DNA from 3 places in the Streptomyces sp. NPDC058000 genome. Region 3 is predicted to be linked to each of the others. Evidence: riboswitches for the same ligand, from Rfam matches in the RefSeq annotation. Region 3 holds a riboswitch; each other region holds the start of a gene.
What was found. A riboswitch is a leader RNA that binds a small molecule or an ion and turns the genes downstream of it on or off. The one in region 3 is predicted to bind magnesium.

Region 1 (2,264 bases), on a different contig from region 3:
TGTCGTTGCAGAGCAGCAGCAGGAAGACGGAGGCGGAGGGCAGCAGGACGCCGGCGAGGGTCTGGACGCCCTGGGTGAGCAGGCCGAGCGGGGAGCCGGGGATCAGCACGATCGTGGCCGCGGCGGCGACCAGGCCGGCGTAGACGGCGTAGAAGCCCTTGGCTCCCTTGATCCCGCGGTGCAGGGAGTGCTTCATGCCGAAGACGTCGCCGATGGCGTAGGCGGTGGACAGCGAGACGGCGAACGCGCCGATGATCGAGGCATCCAGCAGGGCGATCGCGAAGAGGACGCCGGCGACCTTGCCGGCCTTGGCCGAGATGCCGGTGATCAGGCCCGCGGTGTCGGTGAAGTTCCCGAAGCCCTTGGTGCCGGCGAAGGCGGCGGCGACCAGGCCCATCATGGCGGCTGCGCCGATGACGACGATGGCGATGCCGATCCACAGGTCGGCCTTCTCGTACTTCATGAAGCGCGGGGTGATGCGCTTGTCGATGACGTACGACTGCTGGAAGAACAGCTGCCAGGGCGCAACCGTGGTGCCCACGATGCCGATGATCAGCATCATGACGGTGGCCAGCTCACCGCTGCCGCCGGGGATGACCGGGACCACGAAGTCGTGGGCCATCTGCGAGGTCTTGGGGTGGAGCATGAAGTAGAGGGGGACCAGGAGCAGCGAGGCGGCGCACAGGGCGACGGCGATGCGCTCGAAGCGGCGGAAGGAGCCGGTGAAGGCGGAGGCGATGATGATGGCGGCGGCCAGGATCACCGAGGCGACCTTCGGCAGGCCCAGATGGTCGGCGGCCATCGTGATCCCGATGAACTCGGTGACCAGGGTCAGTGCGTTGAGCAGGAACAGGTCGATGACACTGAACGCGCCCCAGAACTTCCCGAACCGCTCCAGGATGAGGCGGGCGTGGCCGACGCCGGTGACGGCGCCGAGGCGGAGCACCATCTCCTGGTTGACGTACAGGACGGGGATCAGCAGTAGCAGGGTCCACAGCAGCTGGGTGCTGTAGTTCTGACCGGCCTGGCCGTAGGTGGCGAAGGCGCCGGCGTCGTTGTCGCCGACCATCACGATCAGGCCGGGCCCGACTATCGCGAGCAGCGTCTTGAACTTCGCGGACAGGCCCCGGCGCTCGCCAGTGTCGTCCTGCTTGATGGTGCCGAGCGCACCGCGGATGTCGCCCACGTGCGCGTCGTCAAGGACTGCGCTGCGCGGTGCGGGAGCGGTGGGGTGGGTGAGCGTCGTTTCGGTCATGACAGACCTCCCGTTCCCCCGAAGGGGGAGGTTTCGGGCATGCCTGGGCACCACACACGCTGCACGCGCAGGCCAGCGGCCCGGGACGGCGTCAGGCCGCACGGGTGCTGGGCGCTAGAACAGGGACGCGAGTACGCGCAGAAGGTGGTTACCGCATGCCGGGACAGGGCGAGAACAGGCGGAGGCGGGGCCTACTGTGGCCCGGACTACTGGGACCGCAATCCATGAACTCTCGCCTCCTCCCGGCCGGGGCGCGTGATCGCGCCAAACGACTCGGCAAAGAGCAGACCGGCCCGCATGACCGGTTCACCCCAACTCGTCAGAGCTTTGGCACTGCACGGCGTAATCCTGTGGGGCAGCCACTTGGGATCACCCCTTAAGTCGGGGAGATCTGTCCTGAACCTGGGCGTCTCTCGACGTCGTGGGGTCAGTGGCCTGTGTCCGTGCAGACGCCTCACCGAACGAGGTGCCTTGTTTCAAACCTCGACGAGTCTGGCTCATACTTGCGCATCATCGCAACTGCTTGACTCGTTCTTGACTTGTTGTTCCCCGGTGCGACACCTTTCACGGGGCCGTTCCGGCTGGGGGCGGTGCAGCACGGAACCGATGGTCCGCGCCGGAAAGCCTTCGAGGTCTTGGAGATCGCGCCCGGGATAACTCTTGCAGTGGAGGGGATCCACCGTGCCGGATCTCTACCGCGCCTACGACGACCGTAGGCGGGCTAGTCTGCGGCGCTGGTGACGGTGTCGCGGCGGGCGGCCGAGGCCGGTTCCCTCGTGTGGCAATCCCCATAGACGCTCGCTCGGTTGCGCGATCTTGCAACTAACGTGGAGCCCAATGCGTCCCACCCGTTATCGACATATCGCCGGATGAACCTGACCGGACGGACTGGGCACATGCAAGAGCAGCAAGCCGGAGCGACGGACAGCGGCCGGGGACAAGGTCAGCAGCCCGCACGTCACTCCTGGGGGGCGTCGTCGCCCGCCACGACGTACCGTGCTTCTCCGGC
Region 2 (2,264 bases), on a different contig from region 3:
GCGCGAGGGGGATTCCTTCAGCTTGATGGGTCGGGCGCTCGGGGCGCCGATGCACCATGTCCGCCAGTTTCGGTACCAGAGCGGCAGCGTCCGCCGGGCTCCGCAGCAGCGGCCGATACGACATTTGACCGGCGGTGAACGCGAGGAGATATCCCGGGGGTATCGCAGCCGGTGAATCGGCCCGGCGGCCGGCCAAGCGACTGGGCAGATCGCCCTCGACCGTCTCCGCGAGATCGCGTGCAACGGAGGCCGGGACCACTACCGGGCTGCGCCCGCAGACGCGGCCGCCTACACGCGTGGGCGCCGCCCCAAGCAGGCCAAGCTGCCCCAACAGCCCGCTCTGCGGGCGCTGGTGGAGGCCGAACCGGCCCTGTGCCGGTCGCCCGAGCAGATCGCGGGCTGGCTGCGACGGCAGTTCCCGGGCGACGTCCCATCGACGACGACATCGCGGTCCTCGCCGACGACGTCCGGTACGGACTTCGCGCCCTCGACGCCGAAGTGCCCCCGCCTGCCTACTGACACACCCCACGTCGGAAGTACTGACATCAGATGTCGGAACCCACTGACGTTCTCGCGTCGCCCGACAGGAGAAGCCGACCGCGGCCGGGGAGCACGGTCCAGTCACGAGGTGTGTCAAGACTTCGCCAAGCAGTTGCGTGATCTCGCAACTATGCCGTTATGCTTCTGGAGGTTTGAAGAAGGCACCTCGTTCGGTGAGGCGTCTGCACGGACACAGGCCACTGACCCCACGACGTCGAGAGACGCCCAGGTTCAGGACAGGTCTCCCCGGCCTAAGGGGTGACCCCAAGTGGCTTCCCCCACAGGTGGAATACGCCGTGCAGTGCCAAAGCTCTGACGAGTTGGGGTGAACCGGTCATCGGGACCGGTCTGCTCCTTGCCGCGTCGTCCAGCGCCCGCGTGCGCTCCGGCCGGGAGGAGGCGAGAGACATGGACTGCAGTTGCAGTAGTCCGGGCCACAGTAGGCCCGTCATCCGGATTCTTATGTCTTTCTCGACCTCCGGTACGCGGTAACCACCTCTCCCGCGCGCACTCGCATCCTCGTCCCAGGCACCCGTACGGCCTTCGCCGTCCCGGGCGGCCGGGCTGCGCGCTCGCAGGGGGGATGACTGCCGCGCGCCCTCAACGCCTCTCCCCATCGGGGGGATTGGGAGGCCCGCCATGACCAGCCTGATCAACGACAAGACCATTCCGGCGCCGCGCAGCGCAGTCCTCGACGACGCGCACGTGGGCGACATCCGCGGTGCGCTCGGCACCATCCGACACGACGACACCGGCGAGCGCCGGGGCCTGTCCGCCAAGCTCAAGACGCTGCTGGCGATAGTCGGCCCTGGCCTGATCGTGATGGTCGGCGACAACGACGCCGGAGCCTTCGCCACGTACGGCCAGGCCGGGCAGAACTACGGCACGCAGCTGCTGTGGACCCTGCTCCTGCTGATTCCCGTTCTGTACGTGAACCAGGAGATGGTGCTGCGCCTCGGCGCCGTGACCGGGGTGGGGCACGCGCGGCTGATCCTGGAGCGGTTCGGGAAGTTCTGGGGAGCCTTCTCCGTCATCGACCTGTTTCTGCTCAACGCGCTAACGCTGGTGACGGAGTTCATCGGCATCACGATGGCCGCCGACTATCTGGGGCTGCCGAAGGCCGCCTCGGTGATCCTGGCCGCCGCGATCATCATCGCCTCCGCGTTCACCGGCTCCTTCCGCCGCTTCGAGCGGATCGCCGTCGCGCTGTGCGCCGCCTCGCTGCTCCTGGTCCCGCTCTACTTCATGCTCCACCCCAAGACGTCGCAGATGGCGCACGACTTCGTGGTCCCGGTCATCCCCGGCGGCAGTGGCGAGCTGGCGACCGTGATGCTGCTGATCATCGGCATCGTGGGCACCACGGTGGCACCCTGGCAGCTGTTCTTCCAGCAGTCGTACGTCATCGACAAGCGCATCACCCCGCGCTTCATGAAGTACGAGAAGGTCGACCTGTGGATCGGCATCGCGGTCGTGATCGTCGGCGCGGCCGCCCTGATGGGCCTGGTCGCCGCCGCGTTCGCCGGGACGAAGGGGTTCGGGAACTTCACCGACACCTCGGGCCTGATCACCGGCATCTCGGCCAAGGCCGGCAAGGTCGCCGGTGTCCTCTTCGCGATCGCCCTGCTGGACGCCTCGATCATCGGCGCGTTCGCGGTGTCGCTGTCCACCGCGTACGCGATCGGCGACGTGTTCGGGATCAAGCACTCGCTGCACCGGGGCGTCAA
Region 3 (2,264 bases):
TCAGCGCCAGCCCCGCCCACCGGTAGAGCCGGGAGACCCGCTCGATACGGAACGGGTCGACCACCACCAGCACGAGCAACAGCGCGGTCTCCAACCCCGGCAGCAGCCACTCCGGATGGATCGCCAACCGCTCCGGCAGCCGCCACTGCAATGCCACCGCCACCGACACCGCGAGCGTCGAGGGCCAGCGGGGCTCACCGCGGGTGACCCGCCGCCAGGCCGGCCGCAGCCGCCGTCCCGCCTCCTCCACCCCCGCGACGGCAGGCGCCAACAACGCCTCGATGCGGTCCAACCGCTCGGCTTCGCTACCGGCTTTGCCCGCCTTGCCGGGCTCGGGGTCCTGGGACATGCGGCTCATGCTCACCCGAGGTCGGCGCGGTGTCCAGCAGCTGAGCCCGGACGACGGGACGAACCCGCCGCGGAGTTAAGAGTCGGTCAAAAACTTGCAGACTTGCGCAAGTGTCTCCCGACAGGGTCTACACTTCTAGAGGTTTACGACAGCGGTCACCTCGTTCGGTGAGGCGTCGTCATGGACACAGGCCACTGATCCCACCCGTCGAGAGACGCTCCGGATCAGGACAGGTCTCCCCGGCCCAAGGGGTGACTCCAAGTGGCTGCCCCGCACGGGGCTACGCCGTGACGTGCCAAAGCTCTGACGAGTGGGGGTGAACCAGTCGATGGCGACTGGTCCGCTCCTTGCCGGATCGACGACGGCGCACCCTACGCGCCCCGACCGGAAGGAGGCGAGAGACATGGATTGCAGTAGTCCGGGCCATCATCGGCCCCCCTTCCGCCTGCCCTCGCATTCTTCCGGCACGCGGTAACCATCTTCCCTGCGCGGCCTCCCCGCCGCACCACGCCCCCGTACGGCCCACCGCCGACACGGGTCGTCGTGCTGCGCGCCCGCGCAGGGAAGATGGCTGCCCCGCGCCCCCAACACCTCCCCCGCTCGGGGGACTTGGGAGGTCGCCATGACCGAGACCACCGTCCGTTCCACGGTCCCCGCCCCGCACCCCACCGCCGTGCTCGACGACGCGCACACCGGTGACATCCGCGGCGCACTCGGCACCATCAGGCACGACGACACCGCCCCGCGCCGGGGCCTGTCCGCCAAGCTCAAGACCCTGCTGGCCGTCGTCGGCCCCGGCCTGATCGTGATGGTCGGCGACAACGACGCCGGCGCCTTCACCACCTACGGCCAGGCCGGCCAGAACTACGGCACCCACCTGCTGTGGACCCTGCTCCTGCTCGTCCCGGTCCTCTACGTCAACCAGGAGATGGTGCTCCGGCTCGGCGCCGTCACCGGCGTGGGGCACGCCCGGCTCATCCTGGAACGGTTCGGGAAGTTCTGGGGCGCGTTCTCGGTCATCGACCTGTTCCTGCTCAACGCGCTGACGCTGGTGACGGAGTTCATCGGCATCACCCTCGCCGCCGGATACCTGGGGCTGCCCAAGGTCGGCGCGGTGCTGCTGGCCGCCGCCGTGATCATCGCCTCCGCCTTCACCGGGTCGTTCCGCCGGTTCGAGCGGATCGCCATCGCGCTGTGCGCGGCGTCGCTGCTGCTCGTCCCGCTCTACTTCCTGGTCCACCCGTCCACCGGGCAGATGGCCCACGACTTCGTCGTCCCGCACCTCCCCGACGGACCCGGTGGACTGTCGTCCGTGATGCTGCTGATCATCGGCATCGTCGGCACCACCGTCGCCCCGTGGCAGCTCTTCTTCCAGCAGTCCTACGTCATCGACAAGCGGATCACCCCGCGCTTCATGGGCTACGAGAAGGCCGACCTGTGGATCGGCATCGCCATCGTGGTGCTCGGCGCCGCCGCCCTGATGGGCTGCACCGCCGCCGCCTTCGCCGGCACCCAGGGCGTCGGCGCCTTCACCGACACCGCCGGCATCGCACACGGCCTGGCCGCACACGCCGGCAAGCTCGCCGGAGTGCTGTTCGCCATCGCCCTGCTGGACGCCTCGATCATCGGCGCCTTCGCGGTGTCCCTGTCCACCGCCTACGCCATCGGCGACGTCTTCGGCATCCGGCACTCCCTGCACCGCGGCGTCGGCGGCGCCAAGGGCTTCTACGCCGTCTACGCGGGCCTGGTCGCCGCGGCCGCCGCGATCGTGCTGATCCCCGGCTCGCCGCTGGGCCTGCTCACCGAGGGCGTACAGACCCTGGCCGGGGTGCTGCTGCCGTCCGCCTCCGTCTTCCTGCTGCTCCTCTGCAACGACCGGGCGGTGCTCGGCCCCTGGGTCAACGGCCCCCGGACC

Region 1: another riboswitch for magnesium. It lies ahead of ACFVT2_RS08755 (NRAMP family divalent metal transporter); the one in region 3 lies ahead of ACFVT2_RS05755 (NRAMP family divalent metal transporter).
Region 2: another riboswitch for magnesium. It lies ahead of ACFVT2_RS21440 (NRAMP family divalent metal transporter); the one in region 3 lies ahead of ACFVT2_RS05755 (NRAMP family divalent metal transporter).

Annotation. Positions count from the first base shown of each region.
Region 1 covers NZ_JBHVQS010000006.1:10,721-12,984, forward strand. The annotation lists gene ACFVT2_RS08755 (NRAMP family divalent metal transporter) at 1-1,255, opposite strand, end outside; M-box (ykoK) riboswitch at 1,559-1,728, opposite strand.
Region 2 covers NZ_JBHVQS010000021.1:68,496-70,759, reverse strand. The annotation lists M-box (ykoK) riboswitch at 699-872, shown strand; gene ACFVT2_RS21440 (NRAMP family divalent metal transporter) at 1,180-2,264, shown strand, end outside.
Region 3 covers NZ_JBHVQS010000003.1:208,977-211,240, reverse strand. The annotation lists gene ACFVT2_RS05760 (hypothetical protein) at 1-349, opposite strand, end outside; M-box (ykoK) riboswitch at 502-672, shown strand; gene ACFVT2_RS05755 (NRAMP family divalent metal transporter) at 972-2,264, shown strand, end outside.